One region of the Streptomyces avidinii genome, then DNA from elsewhere that is predicted to be linked to it. Evidence: riboswitches for the same ligand, from Rfam matches in the RefSeq annotation. Region 1 holds a riboswitch; the other holds the start of a gene.

Evidence for each region. Region 1 has a riboswitch for guanidine ahead of OG373_RS05935 (Ohr family peroxiredoxin). Riboswitches for the same ligand answer to the same signal wherever they lie in the genome.
Region 2: linked by a shared signal. The riboswitch ahead of OG373_RS24625 (DMT family transporter) and the one ahead of OG373_RS05935 (Ohr family peroxiredoxin) in region 1 are both predicted to bind guanidine.

The regions. Positions count from the first base shown of each region.
Region 1 is NZ_CP108863.1:1,289,093-1,300,415, forward strand. It holds gene OG373_RS05915 (UvrD-helicase domain-containing protein) at 1-1,998, opposite strand, end outside; gene OG373_RS05920 (hypothetical protein) at 2,083-3,297, opposite strand; gene OG373_RS05925 (hypothetical protein) at 3,450-3,641, shown strand; gene OG373_RS05930 (hypothetical protein) at 3,871-4,050, opposite strand; guanidine-III (ykkC-III) riboswitch at 4,093-4,155, shown strand; gene OG373_RS05935 (Ohr family peroxiredoxin) at 4,231-4,737, shown strand; gene OG373_RS05940 (hypothetical protein) at 4,724-5,182, shown strand; gene OG373_RS05945 (AraC family transcriptional regulator) at 5,290-6,255, shown strand; gene OG373_RS05950 (STAS domain-containing protein) at 6,271-6,654, opposite strand; gene OG373_RS05955 (peptidoglycan recognition family protein) at 6,808-7,611, opposite strand; gene OG373_RS05960 (MFS transporter) at 7,727-8,782, opposite strand; gene OG373_RS05965 (ADP-ribosyltransferase domain-containing protein) at 8,860-11,235, shown strand; gene OG373_RS05970 (hypothetical protein) at 11,282-11,323, opposite strand, start outside.
Region 2 is NZ_CP108863.1:5,485,431-5,496,753, forward strand. It holds gene OG373_RS24570 (PTS transporter subunit EIIC) at 1-1,182, opposite strand, end outside; gene OG373_RS24575 (glucose PTS transporter subunit EIIB) at 1,410-1,643, shown strand; gene rph (ribonuclease PH) at 1,751-2,476, shown strand; gene OG373_RS24585 (hypothetical protein) at 2,580-2,960, shown strand; gene rdgB (RdgB/HAM1 family non-canonical purine NTP pyrophosphatase) at 2,968-3,582, shown strand; tRNA gene OG373_RS24595 (tRNA-Leu) at 3,636-3,710, opposite strand; gene OG373_RS24600 (HNH endonuclease) at 3,722-4,585, opposite strand; gene OG373_RS24605 (HNH endonuclease) at 4,582-5,208, opposite strand; gene bcp (thioredoxin-dependent thiol peroxidase) at 5,351-5,818, opposite strand; gene OG373_RS24615 (DUF3618 domain-containing protein) at 5,924-6,244, shown strand; gene OG373_RS24620 (co-chaperone GroES) at 6,288-6,629, shown strand; guanidine-III (ykkC-III) riboswitch at 6,689-6,758, shown strand; gene OG373_RS24625 (DMT family transporter) at 6,790-7,110, shown strand; gene OG373_RS24630 (transglycosylase domain-containing protein) at 7,134-9,575, opposite strand; gene OG373_RS24635 (ABC transporter permease) at 9,762-10,565, shown strand; gene OG373_RS24640 (ABC transporter permease) at 10,648-11,323, shown strand, end outside.

The sequences.
Region 1 (11,323 bases):
CACGAAGAGCCGGCTGCGCCGTAGTTCCTCGCGCTCCCGGGCCGTCTGCGGCGTCTGCGTGCCGCCCGTCGTCTCGGCCGGCGTGCCGTTCGCGAACACCTCGTCGTGCCGGGGCAGGAAGACGTTCTTGAACTCCAGACCCTTGGCCCTGCGATAGGTGCCCAGCTTCACCGCGTTCACCGCACGGCCGTCGTAGTGCTCCAGCTGGCACACCGGGAGCCCCGCCTGGGTGAGCAACCGCTGGTAGTGGCCGGTGGCGCGCAGCGAGGGGCACAGCAGGGCGGTGTCGGCGAGCGCACCGTCGGGCAGGGAACGCAGGGCGCCCAGGAGCTCCCGGTCGTGGGCGTCCACCGTGGGCCTGGTGACGCGTACGACGTCCCCGTCGTGGTAGGTGAGGTCGACATCGCGGCGGCCGGGGGTGCGCTCGCCGTCGAGGTCCTCGAAGGCGTCGTCGGCCACGACGGTGAGGGCCGCGTCCAGGATCTGCTTGCTGTTGCGGTAGTTGGTGCGCAGCACCTGTCCGCGGTCGCCGCGGATGTCGATGCCCGCATCGGTGAGGCGGAAGCCGCCCGGGTACACCGTCTGCTGGCCGTCGCCGACGAGCAGCAGACCGTTGGGCACGTCACCGACGAGCGCGTGCAGGAGACGCACCCCGACGAGCGTGAGGTCCTGGACCTCGTCCACGATGACGGCCGAGTACGGCGGCCGCTCGCGGCCGCGTGACGCCTCGGCCAGGGCGAGGGAGAGGACGTCGTTGAAGTCGTGGACGCCGCGCTCGCCGCGCAGCGATTCGTACGCCTCGTACAGCTCCCACACCGACCGCCGGTGCGTACGGTGGAGGCTCGCCCTCCGCCGTCGCCTGGGGACGATCGCGTACTCCTCGAAACGGGTGAGGCCTCGCCCCTTGATGACGTAGTCGATCTCTTCGTGCCAATAGGCGGGGGCGGGGTCGAGCTCGGCAAGTCGGCTCTCGCGGCCGACGTGTTTCCAGGCGAGGCTGAAGGCGGTCTCGGCCTTGTCCCCGTGCAACCGGACCGGTACGCCGCGCTCCTGCAGGAATTCCTGTGCCCAGGAGTGCAGGCTGCGGAAGTCCACCCGGTCGGCAACGGCGGGAGCCATGGCCTTGAGGAAGGTGCTCTGCACACGGGGCAGGTTGTTGGCGAAGGTGACGTACAGGATGCGGCCGGTCGTCCGCCTGGCCAGGTGGGCCGCACGGTGCAGGGCGACGACCGTCTTGCCGGTGCCGGCCGGTCCGCTGATGCGTGCCGGGCCCGACCAGTTGCGTCGTACCAGTGCCACCTGATCGGGGTGGAGGAAGGTCATCCACTGCTCGATCGGCGCCTGCAGGGCACCCTTCAGGGCTGCATCGCGCAGCCCTTCCAGGTCGAACAGCCCGTCCGGGGAGCTCGGTCGGTGGCCCTCGGGCACCGGCGGGGTCTGCCGGTCGACCGCCGAGCCCGCGTAGTCCGGGAACACCCGCTCCAGGTGATCGGCGATCGCCCGGACCGACTCGACCCGCAGCCTGTGCCGCTGGGACAGCAGCACGGGGCCGATCTCGTGTTCGCCCAGGAGCCGTATCCGGCCGAGGCTCGCGTCGCGGCGCTGCCCGGCGAACACCACGAGCGGCTGGACCGCCACCGGCGACATGCCCAGGGACGCCACCGCGCTCTCGGCAGCCTTGGTGGCGGTGAGCAGCCCCGCCGCCCGTCCGTCCCCCGGCTCGCCGCCGGCCGTGACCTGGAGGACGAAGACACCGCCGGGCCCCACCAGCAGCATGTCCGCGTCGGCGGTCCGCGTCCGGGACCAGTGCCGGTCGACGAGCAACCGCCACCCGCGCGCGGTCAGTACCAACAGCTGCGCGAGGACCCGCTGTTCGTCCTCGCCGACCGCGTCCCACCGCAGGGCCTGCCGACGGCCGGCCTGCCACTGCTCCCGGAGTAACCGCTCCTGCCGCCGCGCGTCCTGCGCCCGCTGCGATGCCGCCCCGCCTGCCCCCATACCAGCCCCCCTCGTACGCGGAGCAGCGATCATAGAGCGGAACGCAACCGTTGCGGCAGGGCGCCTGCCGACGGGGAACGCGGTTCAGTCCTGCCAGTAGAACAGCAGTGTGCGGACGTCCAACGGGTCGCGGCTGCCGAAGTAGTACACCCCGAGGCCGGTGACCCGGATCGAGCCGACGGCATCGTCGATCCAGCGGAACCCGGCCGATTCGAGGGCGCGGCGCACGTCCGGATCCTCGTTCCAGTCGGCGGCGAACCGGCCGAGCGTGCTGATCCACACCTCGCCGTCGCCCTCGCCGTAACCGATGACGTCGTACGTACCGTCCCCCTGCTGGTTGGCGTCCCCGCAGGAGACCGGCGGCTTCGGCGCGAGGCCCGCGGCGGTGAGCGCGGCCGTGGCCCGCAGCAGCCGCTCGGCCGGGTCGGAAGCGGGCGGCCGCTCCGCGCACAGGGCTTCGATCCGCCACCGCGGATCGCTCCGCTCCTCGCACCACTGCCCGTACTCGTGGACGATGGCCGCCCTCAACTCCTCGTCCAGGCCGGTCACCTCGACGCGGGGCCGGCCCGACTCCTCGTACAGCCGCCGGGTCTCGGCGACGTCATCGGTCATCCGGTACAGCGCGTACACCGCCCACAGCTTCGCCTCCTCGGTCGGCGCCCCGGCGAGGTAGCCGCGCAGCCGCTCGGGGTCGGTCAGGAACTCCTGGGCGCGGTACGCGACCGTGCGGTCGGGGTCCGCGAGCGCATCGGTGACGTCCTCGCCGGCGTGGTGGCGCATCCGGACGCCGCTGGAGCGGTCCTCCGGGCGGCCCTCGTCGAGTTCGGCCAGCACCGCCTCGGCCCCGTACCGGGCGGCCAGTCGGTCGAGCCCCGCCTCGCCGATCTCCCGCCGGTGACGCCAAGGGCCGAAGGCGAGCGCCGACAAGGCCCCCGCCGCCGAAAGGTCTCCGAGCGCTCCGCGGGCCCCCAGGACCGCCTCGGCCATGCCGTACGAACTGTCCTGGTGCCGGTCCTCGTGCCGCAGCCAGGGCAGCAGCTCAGGGCGGTCCGCGAGCAGTTTCAGCAGCGCGATGCGCACTTCGCTCACATCACCGGTGTCGTAGACACGCGCGATCAGGTCGGCCACGCGCCGCTCCGGCACCCGTCCGGCCAGTGCCTCGACGCAGGCTCGCCGGCGCCACCACGGCTGCGCCGCGTCGGCCACGCACTTCGCGAGGGCGTCCGCGTCGTACCCGCGCAGCCCCGCGGTGACGGTCCGGCCGGCTTCCGGGCTCAGCATCTTGATCGTCTTCGGCATCCGGGGATGTTACCCGGTGGCATCGGACGGGCTCCGCCGAATATTGCTCATGAACTACGGCTGCGCATTCAGTCACCCTCTGTGTTTAACGACCCGGATTTCGGTAACAAGATGTAGTAACAGGCAGTCAATTACCGACGGAAGGCAGGAACATGAACCTCGTTACCGTGCTCATCCTCGTCGCGGTCCTGGTACTTGTCGGCCTGCTGATCGCGGCCCCCAGCGCCAACGTACGGCGCAACCCCTTCCCGGGCCGCCGACAGCGTGCCGACCACCGCCGCTCGGGCGCTCCCCGGTCGGCACGGGTACCGGGACAGCGGGGCATCCAGCACCACGCGCGGTAACCGTCAGGCCGGAGGAGCATCCCGTGACCAGCCAGCGTCGTCCCATCGTTCCCCCGTGACCAGTGAGTTGTTCCGGACTGCGGTGATGACGTGATGACGGTCACGGTCGTGGGGCGACGGCCCGCGGTCATCCCTCGTGCGGGGGCGTGCGGAGGCGCGCGGGCGCACGTACGGGCGCGTACGGCCGGGCCGGGCCACGGGGTGACCACCGCGGCCCGGCGGCCGGTCGTCAGACGGACTCGGTCGCGAAGAGCTCCAGGTGGCCGCAGTGCGGGCAGCGGAACACCTCGATGCGCCGCCGGGGTCTGCCCGACCGCCCGGCGCCGCCGAACAGGCCGCGTTCCAGCGGCCCGGCGATCCAGCGTGCGTACCCCCGGTCCGGCTGCCGGCAGCGGGTGAGGAACTTCACCGCGCGGGGCGCCCCGGACGGCGGCCCGCGTTGCTAGATTGTCCGGCGGCCTGTCCTGGGCCCCGGACGAGATGCGCCGTACCCGGTTACGCACGACGACGCGCGAGGTGCTGCACGAGCAGCGCCGACCGCTGTCCGCACCCGGGCAGCGTCCTCGTCGAGCAAGATGGGCCGAACGCGATGACCGTGCCACTCACCCGCAGCCTGTACCGGACGACCGCGCACGCCGCCGGGGGCCGTACCGGATCCGTCCGCACGGACGACGGACGTCTGGACGTCCACCTCGCCCCGCCGCGCAAGAAGGTGCCCGGTACCACCAACCCCGAGCAGCTGTTCGCGGCCGGTTTCGCCGCATGCTTCACCTCCGCCCTCGCGGAGGTCGCCGCCGAGTTCGGGGCGGACGCCTCCGCCGCACGCGTGGCCTGCGAGGTGCAACTCGGCACCACGGACACACCCGCGGGCTACGGCCTCGCGGTGACGCTCACCGTCGGCCTGCCCGGGTGGCGGGCGGCGGACCTCCAGCCCCTGCTGCACCGGGCCGACGCGGTCTGCCCGTACTCGCAGGCCGTACGCGGCAACGTACCGCTGACGCTCCTGGCCGTGGACCTGAACCTGGACGGGGACGTGGATGGGGACGTGGACGGGGACGGGGACGTGGACGGGCCGGTCGGCGATGACCGCGCCTGAACCGGGGTCCGCGGGGCACTCCGGAGACCTCCCGGACGGCCCCGGCGTCCCGGTGCCCGAGCACGGAGCCTGGCTGCGGCGCGGCATCAGCCGCAACGGCGGACCCCTCGTCGAGGACCGCGAAGTGGTGTGGCTGCAGGCCGGGTCGTACTACGCCGACAGCCGGGGCTTCGCCGGCACGACGTCCTTCGACGGCTCCCAGGTGCACTTCCACCACCTCACGGGCGAGCCCGGCGAGGACGCCGGCACCTTCCGGTGGGACGGTGCGAACCTCGTCGAGAGGGGCACCAACCCCGACGGCTCCACCTTCCTGGAGGTCTGGACCCCGCTGCCCGCCGACGACGGCGCCTGCGGCTCCTGGTCGGGCCCGGACCACCACGTGGTGCGCCTCGGCCGCCACGTGGTGCACGTCGATTCCCGCACCGGTACGTACTGGCGGCTGTAGGCCGTCTCTTTCGGATCTTGCCCGACCCTCCCGCGCGGACCACGGCATACTGAGAAGCGGACGGTGTCGGCAGGCCACGCCGAACAGAGCGGTGAGGGAGGCCCCTGATGACGCAGCTCTTCTTCGACAGCGGGAACCTCGAGGCCACCGAGGCCTTCCTGTCCGCGGCCTACACCCCCATGCAGATCGGCGGACGCCCCTGCGACACCCGGGCGCGGATCTCCCGTACAGAGGTCGGCGGGCTCAGCGTGGACCGTCTGTCGTTCGGCTACACGATGGGCTACGACGCGGGCTGCCTGGGCAAGGTGTGCCTGGTCACGATGCACAGCGGCAGCATCGTGGACACCACCGGCGGCCGCGAGGAGATCTTCGGTCCCGGCGAGACCTTCCTCCTCGCACCTCACGACCGGCCTTATGCGGGACAGGTCCACGCAGCCCGGTACACGATCACGATGTTCGACCCCCGGCTGCTGAACCGGGTCGCCTCCCTGCCGGGGGACAAGGGCGTGCGGATCACCGGGGCCCGGCCGGTCGGTCCGGCCGAGAACAGGCGGCTCGGCGCCGCCGTCGCCTATCTCCGCGACCACGTCCTCGACGAATCCGCCGCTTGCGACGACGACGAAGGCGGACTGCTGGTGTCCACCGCCGTCCAGCACCTGGCGGCCACGGTGCTCAAGACGCTGCCGAACAGCGCCCGGTCGGACAGGGCCACCCCGCGGGACACACGCGACGCGCACAGCGACACCCTGCGCCGCGCCGTCTCGTTCATCGAGGCCAACGCCCACCGGGACATCACGCTCGCCGACATCGCCGCCTCCGTCCCGGTCACGCCGCGTGCGGTCCAGTACGCCTTCACCCGCCACGCCGGCACCACGCCGCTCGGCCACCTCCGGCGCGTCCGGCTGGACCGCGCCCACGCCGAACTCCGCGCCGCCGAGCCGTCCGGCACCACGACCGTCGCCGCCGTCGCCGGGCGGTGGGGCTTCGCCCACCAGGGCCGCTTCGCCGCCGCCTACCGTCAGGCGTACGGCGTGGCGCCCTCCGTCACCCTCAGAACCGGCGGACGCCGCTGACCCGACCGGCCGCGGTCAGGGCGCCGCGCGGGTGGGCCCGTAGCCCGTCTCGCCCGTATCGGGGGCGCTGATGTTGAACAGCAGGTCGGCGCCCGTGATGGACAGCAGGCGCAAGAACTGCGGGCCGGGGTCGGCGAGGATCAGGGTGCGCCCGTTCGACTCGCACAACAGGCGTGCGCGCAGCAGGGCGTTGAGACCGGCGGAGTCGCAGAACGCCAGCCGCGTGAGGTCGACGACCACCCGCTCCGGAGCGCCGGGATCGGAGCACGCCACCAGGAGCACGCTGTTCAACGCGTCGACATGGTCGAGGTCGAGGTCACCGGTGACGGTGACGACGCTGGAGTCGATGCGTGTGACGACCGTGACGCTGTGCGGACCGCGGCCGGCCGGCAGGTTCATCTCGGTCCTTCCGTCGATCCACGGGTGGACCTCCGTCGGCGACCACCCGGGCCCGACGCTATCCGGGCCCGAGGCGGCGCACAGCCGCGGAAACGAACAACCGGACGTGTTCGTTTGACGGACAAGCACCCCCGTCCGGAGGGGGGCGGACCATCAGGGCAGCAGACCTGCCGGGAGGTATTCCGCGTACGTCGGGGCCGGCCGACCGGTGGTCTGGCGGACGAGGTCCCCGATGGGATCGGCGGCCTCCTCCGGGTCCGGCACCGGCGTGCCGAGGCGGGCGGCGACATCCTTGCGGAGCGACGGGAGCAGGGCGTAAAGGCGGTCACCGGGGCAGGAGGTGGCGTTGAAGTCGCGATGGCCGTAGATCTCCGACGCGGGCAGGCCGTACTGGCCGCAGATGTGGGCGCACAGATCCGCCAGCGCCGCGTACTGCGCCGCCGGCGGGACCTGCGAGGTGTAGGTGCCCTCGTTCTCGATGCCGATCGACACCGTGTTCTGGCCGACGCAGTGCGCCGCCCGCACCTGGCGGGTACCGGTGCGCAGCTCCGCCAGGCTGTTGTGGCGCCCCTCCAGTACGAAGGCCCCGCGGCTGACGGTGAAATGCTGACCCGTGTCGATCCAGCCCTGCGCGTCCATGTGGTACGTCTGGATCGCGCGGGCGAGGGCGACGGCGCGCTGCTTCGAGTAGTCCGTCACGTTCGCCGTCGCGGTGTGGTGGACGACGATCCGCTCCGGACCGTTGGCGAGGACGACGACGGGTTCGGACGCCGCCCGCGCACCCCAGGCGGCGCAACCGATGATGTCCGGTGTGGCGGCGGAGTACGCCCGCCCCGCCGCGGCGAGCGGCAGTGCCGCGCCGGCGGCCAGGGCGAAGGCTCCCGTGAGGATCGACCGGCGGGTGTGCGGGGCCGCGGCGGCGCGTGCCGACGGCTGGTGCAGTGCGGAGAAGGTCATGCCGCGCCATTGAAGGGGACCCCGGCTCCACCGGCCGCGCAGACACACCGCGCACCCCCCGGACTGTCCCCGACCGGCCCCGCCCCGCCCGGGGCCGGTGGATCGGGAACGGCGGTCAGCCGGAGCCGGTGGGCGGGGCCGGCTTCGCCGCCGACAGAGGCTCGGCGATGTCCTCCAGCGAGCGCCGCTCGGCCTTGACCGCCAGGAACGCCGCCACGAGACCGGCGGCGCACATCAGCGCGGCGCCGATCCGGAAGGCGAGTGCCGTGTCACCGACCACACCCGACTCGGTGAGGTCGGCGAAGATCAGCGGACCGCTGATGCCTCCCGCCGCGGTGCCGAGGGCGTAGAAGAAGGCGATGGCCATGGCGCGGGTCTCCATGGGGAACACCTCCGAGACGGTCAGGTACGCGCTTGAGGCACCCGCCGACGCGAAGAACAGCACCACGCACCAGCAGACCGTCATCGTCGTCGCCGTGAGCGAACCCCGGTCGAACAACCAGGCCGTACCGAACAGGAGCACACCGGAGAGCAGGTAGGTGGAGGAGATCATGATCCGGCGCCCGAGTCCGAGGACGACCCCGAGGGCGAAACTGAGCCGCCGGCCGAGGTTCTGGGGAAAGCTGTCGGTGTCGAGCATCACCACGGAGAGCAGGGCGCAACCGATCGCGCCCAGCCAGTAGCTGCCGTTGATGATGAGGTCGACCCGGCCCCGGTAGAGGGACGGGATCAGCTCGTCGATCGCCGAGTTGACGGCCGCGTACTCACCGCCGATGCCGAAGCCGGTGAGGAAGCGGAAGAGGAAGAACCACCAGGACTCGAACGACAGCGCGGTCATCGCGGTCGCGCCCAGGTAGACGGCCAGGGTCACCATGAAGAGCTTCTTGCGGCCGTAACGGTCGGTCAGCCGGCCGAAGAACAAAGCCCCCGAGCAGGCACCCGCCACGTAGAGGGCGGCCGCGACACCCGTGACCTGGGCGGCGGTGATGTCGAGGCCACTGCCTTCCTCGGCGAGACAGCCGGCGACATTGCCGACGATGGTGACCTCGAGCCCGTCGAGGATCCATACGGTGCCGAGGCCGATCACGATCATCCAGTGCCACCGGGACCACGGCAGCCGGTCGAGACGGGCCGGCACGACTGTGGTGACCGTGCCCGTGCCGGCCGTCACGGAGCGGCGGCACAACTGTCAGTGGTGGCAGTTACGTTCGAGGTGTTGAACGAGCCGTTTTCCGACAGGAGTGGACGATGACCGAGAGCAGTGCTCTGCCTGCGCTCAGGGTGGTGCTGACAGACGTCAACGAGCGCGTGGTGGAGGCGTGGCGGGCCGCGTTCGCGGACACCCCCGGCATCGAGATCCGCCGGGGCTCGATCCTCGATGCGGACGTCGATGCCTGGGTCACCCCGACGAACTCCCGGGGCCGGATGGACGGTGGGGCCGACGCCGTCATCAAGCGGTACCTCGGATCCGGCATCCAGCTGCGTGTGCAGCGGGCGATCCGCGATCGGTTCGCCGGGGCCATGCCGGTGGGCAGCGCGGTCTGCGTGCCGTCGGGGGCGGCCGTGCCCCGGTTCCTGATATCGACGCCGACCATGGTGCAGTCCTCGCAGAACGTGAGTGCCACGCTCAATGTGGCCCTGGCGTGCGCCGCCGCGTTCCAGGCCGTCCACCGGCAGAACCGGAAGGCGCCGGGAAGCATCCGCTCCGTGGCCCTGGTCGGGATGGGTGCGCAGACCGGTCGGGTGCCGGCCAGAGTGTGCGCCAACCTGATGTGGACCGGCTACACGCTCTTCCACGACCACTGGTTCGAGGACGACGACGAGCTGCGCGCCACGATCATCACGCAGCTGGGCGGCATCGAGAAGCGCCCGGTCGAGGAGCGCATACGCATCGTGCCGCCGAAGGCCGCTGCCCCTGTTCCCACCCCTGTCCCCGCCCCGGTTCCGGCCGGCGACCCTGCCGGTCAGGGTCCGTCCACGACCTCGACCACGACCACCGAAGGGTCCTCCCCCGTGACCGACGCGAACGACGCCCTGGCTCTCGCCGAGCTCTTCAACGGTGGCGGTGAGCCCTGGCTTCCGCTCCTGAAGCCCGTCATCGAGGCGCAGCCGGACGCCGCCCGGTTCATCGGGAAGGGGCGCAGCCCCGAGGTCGTCCCGGTCCGTGAGCTGACCTTCCAGGCGCTCAAGCCCCACGCGCCGCACCAGTGGAAGGTTGTCGTCTTCGGCCAGAATCCGTACCCGCGCCCGGAGAGCGCGACCGGCATCGCCATGTTCGACAACACCTTCAACGACTGGAAGGACAGTCAGTTCGGCAGGGTCGTCAGCATCCGCTGCATCATCAAGGCGGCGGCGATGTGGAAGTACGGCATAGCCAAGAAGACTCCGATCGCCGACGTCCGCGCGCTGTTGAAGGAGCGGGAGACGGTCCGGCCGCCGGAGTGGTTCCAGGCGATGCTCACGCAGGGCGTACTGCTGCTGAACGCCTCGCTCACCGCCAGCGGCGACGGAGCGATGGGGGCCGACCAGCACACGGCGTTCTGGCGGCCCGTCGCCGAACGGATCGTCGAGGAGATCCTCAAGGCCAAGCAGGACGCCGCCGAGGAGGACCGCGGGGTCGTGTTCGCCTGGTGGGGGGCGCACGCCCGCAACCTCAAGAAGGTCGTCGTGCGGCTCCAGGAGAAGTACCCCGACGTCGAGGTCCGGCACATCGACCACGCGAACCCGGCGGCGCAGGGCGACATCTTCTGCGAGGGCGACCACTTCGCCATGGTGAACGAGGCCCTGGCGTCGCTGGGTTCCGACGGGATCGACTGGCTGCCGAGCAAGGGGTGGGACGAGGGGACGGCCGGTGCGGGCGACGCCGGCGGTGCCGCGGGTGCGGACGGGGGTGTCGCGGCGCGGATGGGCGCCTTCATCGAGTCGACCATGAACCTGCACCAGCTGTACCTGGAGCGGCTCACCAGCGTCAAGGACGAGGGCCTGGTCCTCCCCGCGATCACCGGTGTGTTCGATACCCCGCTGATGGACTTCCAGGACGCCGTCGCACCGGTCTCCGCGACGCTGTCCGGGATCACCGGACACATCGACCGGTCACGGGACTTCGGCAAGCGGCGGGCGGACGAGACGTCCGGCGGCCTGTCCGCCGACGCGATCGCCGCGCTCTACCTCTACACCTGCGAGTCCGCCTTCTACCGCGAGATCAACGCGGTCCTGCGCTCCCCGGACCGCACCAGGGTCACGCCCTACCTGCCGTACCTGCGGCTGCTGTTCTCGGCGGTGTCGGAGCTGCCCGCCCACACGAAGCCGCTGTGGCGCGGTGTGTCGCTGGACCTGCGGGCGCAGTACCCGGTGGGCCGGACGGTGACCTGGTGGGGCGTGTCCTCGTGCACCTCCGAGCTGAGCGTGGCCCGCTCCTTCCTCGGCAGCCGCGGAAAGCGGACGCTCTTCGAGGTGACGCCCGCCCACGCGGTCGGTATCAAGAGGTTCTCCGCCTTCACCGGGGAGGAGGAGTACATCCTCGCGCCGGGCACCCAGCTCAAGGTGACGGACGTGAAGAGCGAGCGCGGCGGGCTGTGCACGGTCAGGCTGACGGAAGCGGACGCCGCTCCCGTGGTGTCCTGACCCGACCGGCCGGCGTCAGGCCGCACGTCTGCCGCGTACAGGGCCGTCATCCCCGCCGGGGTGACGGCCCCGCGGGGTGCCGGTCGAC
Region 2 (11,323 bases), 4.2 Mb from region 1:
GGCGAGGCCGATCGGAATGATCATCCAGGGCTTCGTCGCCAGGCTCCAGTTGATGACGTAGTCGATCAGCCCGGCCGAGAAGCTGAAGCCGTCGTGGACGCCCAGCCCCCACGTCACCGCCATCGAGACACCCGTCAGCAGCGCATGGATCGCGTACAGCGCGGGCGCCACGAACAGGAAGGAGTACTCCAGCGGCTCCGTGATGCCCGTGACGAACGAGGTCAGGGCCACCGAGAGCATCAGACCGCCGACCTCCTTGCGGCGCTGCGGCTTCGCGCAGTGCGTGATCGCCAGCGCCGCCGCGGGAAGGGCGAACATCATGATCGGGAAGAAGCCGGAGAGGAACTGCCCGGCGTTCGGATCGCCCGCCAGGAACATCGGGATGTCACCGTGCGCGACCGGGCCGCCCGGCGGGGTGTAGCTGCCGAACTGGAACCACACCGGCACGTTCAGGAACTGGTGCAGGCCGATCACCAGCAGCGCGCGGTTCGCGACGCCGAAGATGCCGGAACCCCAGGAGCCCAGGCCGACCAGCCAGTCGGAGAAGCTCTCCAGCGCGTCGCCGATCGGCGGCCAGATCCACAGGCAGAGCGCGGCGAAGGCGATCGCGACGAAGGTCATGATGATCGGGACCAGCCGGCGGCCGTTGAAGAAGCCGAGCCAGGCCACCAGCTTGACCCGGTGGTAGCGCTGCCAGAACCAGGCGGCCAGCAGGCCCATGACGATGCCGCCGAAGACCCCCGGATTCTGGAAGGTGTACTCGGCGAAGGTGTCGTCCGGCCCCAGGCAGCCGCCCCCGATGTCCTTGGTCCCCACGGGGCAGGGGGTGGGGAAGACCCGCAGCACGCTCCGGTAGACGAGGAAGCCGACCACCGCGGCCAGGGCCGTCGAGCCGTCCGCCTTCTTGGCCATGCCGATCGCGACGCCGACGCAGAACAGCAGCGGCAGACCGAGGTCCGCGTTGAGCAGCGCGCCACCTGCGGCGGCCATGACCTTGGCGACGTCCGTCCAGCCCAGGCCGTCCGCGCCGAACATGTCGGGCTGGCCGAAGCGGTTGAGGATGCCGGCCGCGGGGAGGACTGCGATCGGCAGCTGAAGACTGCGGCCCATCTTCTGCAACGACTGGAACAGGCTGTTCCGCCAATTCGGTTGCGGCACTGCGGCGGCGCTGGTCGCGCTCATCGGTGTCCTCCTGACCGGCCCGTTTTTGGCTGCCGCAACACTTACGGCACACTGGTGTAGACCAGTTGTGGGTAGGTTGCTGCTGATCGTCATCATTCGGCAGGGACCGGACATGCGCTCGCATAGATGGGCCAACCGTGCGTTACCGTGACAATGCGGACCGCGCAGGTGGGTATCCATGATCCGGCCGCTGAGACTCGTTCTTCGCATCACTCAGGGAGAAACACATGGCCACCAAGGCTGAGAAGATCGTCGCCGGGCTCGGCGGCATCGACAACATCGAAGAGGTCGAAGGCTGCATCACCCGCCTGCGCACCGAGGTCAAGGACCCCGGCCTCGTCGACGAAGTCGCGCTCAAGGCCGCCGGCGCCCACGGCGTCGTCAAGATGGGCACCGCGATCCAGGTCGTCATCGGCACCGACGCCGACCCGATCGCCGCCGACATCGAAGACATGATGTGATCCGGACTCCCTAGTCCGGGCCTCGCGCCCCACAGCACAGCGGACCCCGTCCCGGAAGCACCCGGACGGGGTCTTCGCGTTCCACCGCACCGACTAGGCTCGGAGCCATGTCTCGCATCGACGGCCGTACGCCCGAACAGCTCCGCCCGGTCACCATCGAACGCGGATGGAGCAAGCACGCCGAGGGCTCCGTCCTCATCTCCTTCGGAGACACCAAGGTCTTCTGCACCGCCTCCTTCACCGAAGGCGTCCCGCGCTGGCGCAAGGGCAGCGGCGAAGGCTGGGTCACCTCCGAGTACTCGATGCTGCCGCGCTCCACCAACACCCGCGGCGACCGCGAATCCGTCCGCGGCAAGATCGGCGGCCGCACCCACGAGATCTCCCGCCTGATCGGCCGCTCCCTGCGCGCCGTCATCGACTACAAGGCCCTCGGCGAGAACACCGTCGTCCTGGACTGCGACGTCCTCCAGGCCGACGGCGGCACCCGCACCGCCGCCATCACCGGCGCCTACGTCGCCCTCGCCGACGCCGTCGCCTGGGGCCAGAAGAAGAAGCTGATCAAGGCCGGCCGCAAGCCCCTCACCGGCACCGTCGCCGCCGTCAGCGTCGGCATCGTCGATGGCGTCCCGCTCCTCGACCTCTGCTACGAGGAGGACGTGCGCGCCGAGACCGACATGAACGTGGTCTGCACCGGCGACGGCCGCTTCGTCGAGGTCCAGGGCACCGCCGAGGGCGAGCCCTTCGACCGCAAGGAACTGAACGCCCTCCTCGACCTCGCCGCCGGCGGCTGCGCGGACCTGGAAGCCATCCAGCTGGGCGCGCTCGAACTGTAGGGCAACCGTCGGGCCCGGCCCGGCGTCCAGGAAGATACGGGCGCACGGTTTCAGAGCCGTGCGCCCGTCCTCGTAGCGTCCAAGCCCTCAGGGGGAGAACCGCATGAAGCTCCGCATAGCGGCCGTAGCCGTGGCCGTCGTACTCACCGTCCCGGCCCTGTCCGCGTGCGACGCGATCTCCACGGCAATGGACTGCGCGAACACGGCCGTGGCCATCACGGACGGCGCCAACGACCTCCAGCAGGCCGTCTCCCAGGCGGGCAACAGCCCCCAGGACGCCAAGAACGCGCTCGACCAGATCGAGGCGAACCTCAAGAAGATCGGCGACCAGACGGACAACGCCGACCTCGGCAAGGCCATCGACTCGATGAACACCGCCGTGAAGAACGTCCGCACCTCCATCGAGAGCGGCAACACCGTCCCGGACATCCAGCCGGTCGCGGACGCGGCCAGCGAGATCTCCAAGGTCTGCACCCCGGGATAATGGGGGCATGACCTCGACGCCCAGCCGCCTCATCCTGGCCACCCGCAACGCGGGCAAAGTCTCCGAACTCCGCGCGATCCTGTCCGACGCCGGCCTGCCGCACGAGCTGGTCGGCGCGGACGCGTACCCGGAGATCCCGGACGTCAAGGAGACCGGAGTCACCTTCGCCGAGAACGCCCTCCTCAAGGCCCACGCCCTCGCGCAGGCCACCGGCCTCCCGGCGGTCGCCGACGACTCCGGCCTCTGCGTGGACGTCCTGCACGGCGCCCCCGGCATCTTCTCGGCGCGCTGGGCCGGCACCCACGGCGACGACAAGGGCAACCTGGACCTGCTGCTGGCCCAGCTCGGGGACATCGCCGACGAGAACCGCGGGGCCCACTTCGCGTGCGCGGCGGCCCTGGCCCTGCCGGACGGCACCGAACGCGTCGTCGAGGGCCGCCTCCTGGGCACCCTCCGCCACACCCCGTCCGGCACGGGCGGCTTCGGCTACGACCCGATCCTCCAGCCGCAGGGCGACACCCGCACGTGCGCGGAGCTGACGGCGGCGGAGAAGAACGCCATCTCCCACCGCGGCCAGGCCTTCCGCGCCCTGGTCCCCTTCGTCCGCGCCCTCCTGGGCTGAGCCCTGAACGGCGACGGCCGGTCATCTCATGACGAGACGACCGGCCGTTGATGTGGGCCCGGTGGGACTCGAACCCACGACACACCGGACCTAAACCGGCGCCCTCTGGCCAGCTGGGGTACGGACCCGTGCGACCACCTTACTGGTCGACGGGGGTCCGTTGCGATGGAATGGCCGACCTTGATCGTTTGGCGAAGGTCGGCGTCTGGCTGTGGCAGGAGGGGCACAAATAGCGGAGGTTCTCCCGGCGGTTGTCCAGCCGGTCACCGTTCACGTGGTCGATCTCCAGGACGAGTCTCTGACCGCGCCACACGTCCCCGATGCCGCACTCCGTGCATACACGTGGCACTCCGAGGTCGTCCAGGGCTCGACGCAGAGTCGCGGTCTTGGTGCGGGACGAGCCGACTTCGAGTCGCCTCAGGATCTCTGGTGCCGACTTGCGCGCCGGGGAAGGGCGGCCGACGGCGTGCCCCTGGCCCGTGAAGTGCTCTGTCGACAGCCCGTATTCCTCGATGCTCCGCCTGGCTCTGGAGCGTGCGGCGCCGTCGAAGGGGTGGTGGCCGAGGGCGCGCATGACCCCGGCCATGCTCTTCGAGCCGGCGACCGCGGGTGCGATCTCCTCGTGGACGAAGAGGCGTGACGAAATGCCTCGACGGGGAAAGTGCGACGTGTCTGTCCCGAACCGTTCGATGAGCTTGGCGATATGGACGTGAGCGCTGTTGTACGGCTCGACGCCCATGTGGGCGAGCATGCCCGTGATGCTGTCCGTGTGGGCGGCTGCTTCCCGTAGCCGCTCTTCCGTGTAGCGCTGCCGGACACGGACGGGAAGTGGCTCGTCGACGAAGTGGGATGTGTCGATGCCGTAGTGAGCCAGCCTGTCACGCACGTACCGTCGGGGGCCGGCGAGCAGTGGGGCGTCCAGCCGCCTCAGGAGGTCGACCAGGCTGGTGGCCAGTGGCGCGGTTCGGCTCAGCAGGTCCCGGGTGTACCTGACCTCGCTCATGCGGCCCTCCTCGCCTTGCGGCCGCGGTACGTGTCGGTGGCCGCATGGCAGTTGGGGCACAGGATCCGGAGGTTTTCCCGCCGGTTGTCCCACCACTCGCCATTGATGTGATCGACCTCGTGCCGAAGTGGTTTGTCGTTCCACTGCGTGCCGACCCCGCACTCGGCGCATTCCTCGGGAACGCCGACCTTCAGCAGTTCCCGTCGCAAGCGGTCACCGGGGACCCTGCCGTCCTGCGGATCTCTGAGGGAGAGCGTCGGTCCCAGAGCCCCCTTGGGGCGAGGCTTTCGGGCAGCGACGAAGTGCGATGTGTCGATGCAAAGGGTCGAGATCCGCCGGGCGATGTGCGTCTGGTTGCCGCCGACGTTGCTGATGCCGAGGCGGCTGACCACCTCTGAGATCGATGTCGATCCGGAAACGACTTCCCGCAGCCGCTCCTCGGTGTGCCGCGCCCATTTCGTGGGGAAGTGGGAACAGTCGATCCCCGATTCCCGCATCTTCGCCCGTAGATAGCGCCTGCTTCCGCTGCTCGGCGTGCCGCCGCACCATCGGACGGCGTCGTCCCACGTGTTCGTCTCGCGAGCCGCGGCTTCCAACAGCTCTCGGGTGTATCGGACCGCCATTGCCTTCTCCTCCCGGCCGCGTGTGCGACTCCCGTATGGAGTAACGGACCGACAGGCGGGCAGTTACGGCCGGTCTCGTCCGATAAACGGAACGGCCCGCACCGGGTGGGTGCGGGCCGTTGCTTCCGGGGGCGGGGTGGGGTCAGAGGCCCAGGTCTTTGATGATCTTGGCTACGTGGCCCGTCGCCTTGACGTTGTAAAAGGCGTGCTCGACCTTGCCGTCCTCGTCGACGACCACCGTGGAGCGGATGACCCCGGTGACCGTCTTGCCGTACAGCTTCTTCTCGCCGTACGCGCCGTACGCCGTCAGCGTCTCCTTCTCCGGGTCGCTGACCAGGGTGACCTTCAGGTCCTCCTTCTCGCGGAACTTCGCCAGCTTCTCCGGCTTGTCCGGGGACACGCCGATGACGTCGTAGCCGTGTCCCGTCAGGAAGGACAAGTTGTCCGTGAAGTCGCAGGCCTGCTTCGTGCAGCCCGGCGTCAGCGCGGACGGGTAGAAGTAGACGATCACCTTGCGGCCCTTGTGGTCGGCGAGCGAGACCTCGTTGCCGTCCGCGTCGGGCAGGGTGAAGGCGGGGGCGGTGTCGCCCGGCTGGAGCCGCTCGCTCATCGTTGACACTCTCCTCGGGAGGGGATCGGTATGCCATGAGACTAAGCTGACAGACTGTTCATGGCGGACTACGCCCCACAGGACCACGACGACGGAGGCAGCGCGGTGTCGGAAGCCAGGACCCCCGCACAGATCGAGGCGGACATCGTCCGCCGCCGCGAGCAGCTCGCCGAGACGCTCGACGAGATCGGCGTGCGCATGCACCCGAAGACGATCATCGGGGACGCGAAGGCACGGGTCGCTTCGACCGTCGACCACACCGCCGGGCGGGCCTTCGCCACGGTGAACCGGATCGTGACCGATCTGAAGGACGGCCTGCGCCACGACGACGGGGCCCCGCGCGTCGACCGGATCGTGCCCGTCGCCCTGGTCGCGGTGGGTCTGGTCGGGCTGCTCGTGGTGTCGGCGCGCCGCAGGCGCGGATGACCCTGAGCGGTACGGGGCGGGTAGGGACAGGTAGGTTCGGGGCGTGAGCGAGAACACCACCCACGACAAGCTGCCCATCCGCATGCTGCACGACCGCGTGCTCGTGAAGTCCGATCTGCCGGAGGGCGAGCGCCGCTCGGGCGGCGGCATCCTGATTCCCGCGACGGCCGCGGTGGGCAAGCGGCTGGCCTGGGCCGAGGTGGTCGCGGTCGGGCAGAACGTACGGACGGTCGAGCCCGGTGACCGGGTGCTGTACGACCCCGAGGACCGTGCCGAGGTCGAGGTGCGGGGAGCGACGTACGTGCTGATGCGCGAGCGGGACCTGCACGCCGTGGCCGCGGAGCGGCTGGAGGGGTCTGAGGACTCGACCGGGCTGTATCTGTAGGTCTGCGGCTCTCACAGGAGCGGTGAAAGGGCTGGTGGCGCAGGTCACCGGCCCTTTTGGCTGCCTTTTGCTACGGTGGAGGAGAACCCGACGAGACGCGCCGTACCGGGTACGACAAGACGACGCACCCCGTATCGCTCGATGTCTCGGAGGTGCCGTCATGGCATGGGTTCTTCTTCTCGTCGCCGGTCTGATCGAGGTCGGCTGGTCGATCGGCATGAAGTTCACCGAAGGTTTCACCCGGCTGTGGCCCAGTGTGTTCACGGGCGCCGGGATCGTCGCGAGCATGGTGCTGCTGTCCTACGCCGCGAAGACCCTGCCCATCGGGACGGCGTACGGGGTGTGGGTGGGCATCGGCGCCGCCGGTGCTGCCGTGCTCGGTATGGCGGTGCTGGGTGAGCCCGTCACCGCCGCCCGGATCTTCTTCATCTGTCTGCTGCTGGTCGCCGTCGTGGGGTTGAAGGTGACCTCCGGTCACTGACCTGATCGGCGAGTTCTGGCGGCCTATTCGAGGAATGCCGACGGCGGTCGCAGGCCCTCCGCCGGGTCGCTGTCGGTTCCTTGTGTGCTGCCCCGGGCGCTGCCCTCCGTGCCCTGGGTGGTGCCGCCCTGGTCGCCGCCCTGGGTGGTGCCGCCGTTGTCCTGGCCGCCGTTGCCCTGACCGCCGTTGTCCCGGCCGCCGTTCGTGCGGCCGCCGTTGTCCTGGCCGCCCTGGTTCTGGCCGCCGTTGTTCTGTCCGCCCTGGTTGCGGCCGCCGGTCCCGTTCGAGGGGGTGGGCCGGGTCGGGCGTTCCGGGGTGCTGGGCGTGGGTTCGCCGGGGGTTTCCCGGGGCGGTTCGGACTCGGGGCCGGTCGGCGGCGGGGGCTGTGCGGCTCCGGGCTGGAGTTCCAGGTCGAAGTCGACGGGGTCGGTGCCCTCCAGGGCGGTCTTCGTGTACGCGGCCCAGATCCGGGCCGGGTATCCGCCGCCGCCGATGCGGGGCTCGCCGAGGGCGCCGTAGAGGGATTGCAGGGTTCCGGTGTCCGGGTCCTGGCCCATCATCGCGATCACGGTGACGAGCTCGGGGGTGTAGGCCGCGAACCAGGCCGAGCGGTCCAGTTCGCCGGTGCCGGTCTTGCCGGCGGCCGGGTGGCCGGCGGCGAGGGCGGCCGTACCGGTGCCGTTGTCCACGACGCTGACCAGCATGGATGTGGTGGTGTCGGCGGCTTCGCGGCTGATGGCCTGGGTGGGGGTGCGCGGGGGGAGGCCGATCGTGTCGCCGCCCTTGGTGATCTTTTCGACGAAGGTGTAGGGGGTGCGTCGGCCGTGGTCGGCGAGGGTGGCGTAGGCCTGGGCCATGTCCACGACGCCGGCCTGGAGGGTGCCGAGTGCCATGGCGGGGCCGGATACGAAGTTCGGGGTGTTCTCGGGGATGCCGAGGTCGATGGCGGTCTGCCTGACCGTGCCGGTGCCGACGTCGACCGCCATCTGTGCGTACACGGCGTTGACGGAGAGGTCGGTGGCGGTGTTGACGGTGATGTTGCCGTAGGAGACCTGGCCCTCGTTCTCGGGGGCGAAACGGATCCGGCCGCCGACGACGGGGCGCTTGTTGTCGCCGTTGTAGATCGTGTTCGGGGTGATCCGGCGGCCGTCCTGGGTGCGGGAGCCGTTCTCGGCGGCGGCGGCGAAGACGAACGGCTTGAAGGTGGAGGCGACCTGGTAGTCGTGCCGGGTCGCGTTGTTGACGTACTGCTTGGTGTAGTCGATGCCGCCGTACATGGCGACGACCTTGCCGGTGGCCGGGTCGATGGAGACCCCGCCGGCCCGGACCAGGCGGTCGGCCTTGCGCGTGTCGGGTTCGAGCTTGCTGACCAGCTGTTGGTCGACGGCGTCGACGAGGGCGGTCTGGCGGCGCTTGTCGACGGTGGTGGAGATGCGGTAGCCGCCCTCGGCGAGGGTCTTGTCGCCGAGGATCTTGTTGTCGACGACGTAGTCCTTGATCGCTTCGACGAGGTAGCCGCGCTGGCCGGACAGTCCGGCGGCCGCGCGGACCTTGCCCGGTTCCGGGAACGTGGTTGTCGCGCGGTCGGCGGCGTGCAGCCACCGCTTCTTGACCATGCCGTCGAGTACGTAGTTCCAGCGGGCGAGGGCGCGCGGGCGGCTCTGGGGGTGTGAGACGACGTCGAAGGCGCTGGGGGAGTTGAGGAGGGTGGCGAGGTAGGCGCCCTCGGCGATGGTGAGCTTGTTGACGTCCTTGCCGTAGTAGGCCTGGGCGGCGGCCTGGATGCCGTAGGCGTTGCGGCCGAAGTAACTGGTGTTCAGGTAGCCCTCGAGGATGTAGTCCTTCGACTTCTCGCGACCGAGTTTGATCGCGATGAAGAACTCCTTGACCTTGCGTTTGATCGTCTGTTCCTGGCCCAAGTAGTAGTTCTTGACGTACTGCTGGGTGATCGTCGAGCCGGACTGGGTGCCCTTGCCGGTCGCGGTGTTCCAGGCGGCGCGGACCATCGCCTTGGGGTCGACCGCCCGTTCGGAGTAGAAGTCCCGGTCCTCGGCGGCCAGTACGGCCTCCTGCACGGTCCGTGGGACCTGCGTGAGGGGCACGTTGACGCGGTTGACCTCGCCGTCGCGCGCGATCAGGGAGCCGTCGGAGTAGAGGTAGACGTTGGACTGCGCGGTGGCGGCGGCGTTGGCCGGCGGGATGTCGACCAGCAGGTAGCCGGCCACGAGGGCGCCGCCGATCAGCAGGGCGAGGAGCAGGAGGCCGCCCAGGACCATGCGCCAGGTGGGGACGGCGCGGCGCCAGCCGGTCCTCGGGCGCCGGGGTTTCCCGCTCCGGCCGGGCGGGTGCGGCGGCCGCTTCCGGTCCTGGTCGTGCGCCCGCGGCTGCGGGACGTCGTGGGGTGCGCCGGGCGGGGTGTCGGGGTCGCGAGGGGTCCAGCCCGGGGGTGGTGACTGGTCGCTCATCTCCAGGACTCCTCGACGCCGTTCGAAATATCCACTTCTGTACCTCATGGTGTCTACCCGATGGCCGCTGATTCCGCTCCGGACGGGCATAAATCGGTCGCGTGGCTCGCCCCTCCGCACTAAGCTCGCGCGCTTTGGCCGACGTAGGAACGACCTGGGAAACGGAGGGATACGGTGCGCCGGAGAGTGCGTCTCTACCTGGCGGTCGCGGCAGGCGGATTCAGGCGGTACGCCACCTACGGGACGGCGACAGCGGCCGGGGTGTTCACCAATACCGTGTTCGGGTTCATCGTCGCGTACACGTACATCGCGCTGTGGGACGAGCGTCCCGGACTCGGCGGCTACGACCAGGCACAGGCGCTGACCTTCGTCTGGGTGAGCCAATCGCTGCTGGCCGCCGGTGCCCTGATCGGCGGCGGGTTCCAGGAGGAGCTCCAGGAGCGGATCCGGACGGGCGACATCGCCGTCGACCTGTACCGGCCGGCGGACCTCCAGATGTGGTGGCTCGCGGCCGATCTGGGCCGGGCGGGCTTCCAGTTGCTGGGCCGCGGCGTGGTGCCGCTGGTGGCGGGGGCGCTCGCGTTCCCGCTGGCGCTGCCCGTCGATCCGCTGCGCTGGCTGCTGTTCCTGGTGTCCGTGCTGCTCGCCCTGGTGGTGAGCTTCGCGCTGCGCTACATGGTCGGGCTGGTGGCGTTCTGGCTGATGGACGGGGCGGGCGTCAACATCATGGCCACCGTCACCTCGATCTTCTTCTCCGGGATGCTGCTGCCGCTGACCGTCTTCCCGGGCGGCTTCGGCGAGTTCGTCCGGGCCCTGCCGTGGTCGGCGATGCTCCAGGTTCCGCTGGACGTCCTGCTGGGCAAGCACGCGGGGGCCGGGGGCGCGGCCGGGGCGCTGGGCTTCCAGGCCGGGTGGGCGCTCGTACTGCTGGGAACGGGGCGGCTGTTGCAGTCGGCCGCGACGCGGAAGGTGGTGGTCCAGGGTGGCTGAGGCGGAGGTGGGGGTGGAGACGGAGGTGCAGGCGGTACCGGCGAGGCCGCGGGGGTTCGCCGTGGACGTCGGCCCTGTGCCGATGGAGGGGCGGGTGCGGCGCGGCGGCCCGGTCCGGGAGGGGCTGCGCGGCTACCGGCTGATCGTGGGCATGTGGATCCGCTCCACGATGACGTACCGGACGTCCTTCGTCCTGACGACCGTCGGGCACGCGGCGATCACCCTGCTGGACTTCGTCGCGATCTACATCATGTTCTCCCACGTGGACGCCCTCGGCGGTTTCACGCTGCCCGAGATCGCCCTGCTGTACGGCTCCTGCTCGGCCTCCCTGGGCCTGGCGGACATGCTGCTGGGGAACACCGACCGGATCGGCGCCCGGATCCGCGACGGCTCGCTCGACACGATGCTGGTGCGCCCCGTCCCGGTCCTCGCGCAGGTCGCTGCGGACCGCTTCGCGCTGCGCCGGCTGGGCCGCATCGGGCAGGGGCTGGGCGTGATGGGCTGGGCGGTCTGGACCCTGGACGTGGACTGGACGGCCGGCAAGGTGCTGCTGGTTCCCGGGATGGTCCTCGCCGGGGCGGCGATCTTCGCGGCGGTGATGGTCACCGGCGCGGCCTTCCAGTTCGTGACCGGTGACGCGGCGGAGGTGCAGAACTCCTTCACCTACGGCGGCTGCACGATGCTCCAGTACCCGCCGACGGTCTTCGCGAAGGACCTGCTGCGCGGGGTGACCTTCGTCGTCCCGCTGGCCTTCGTCA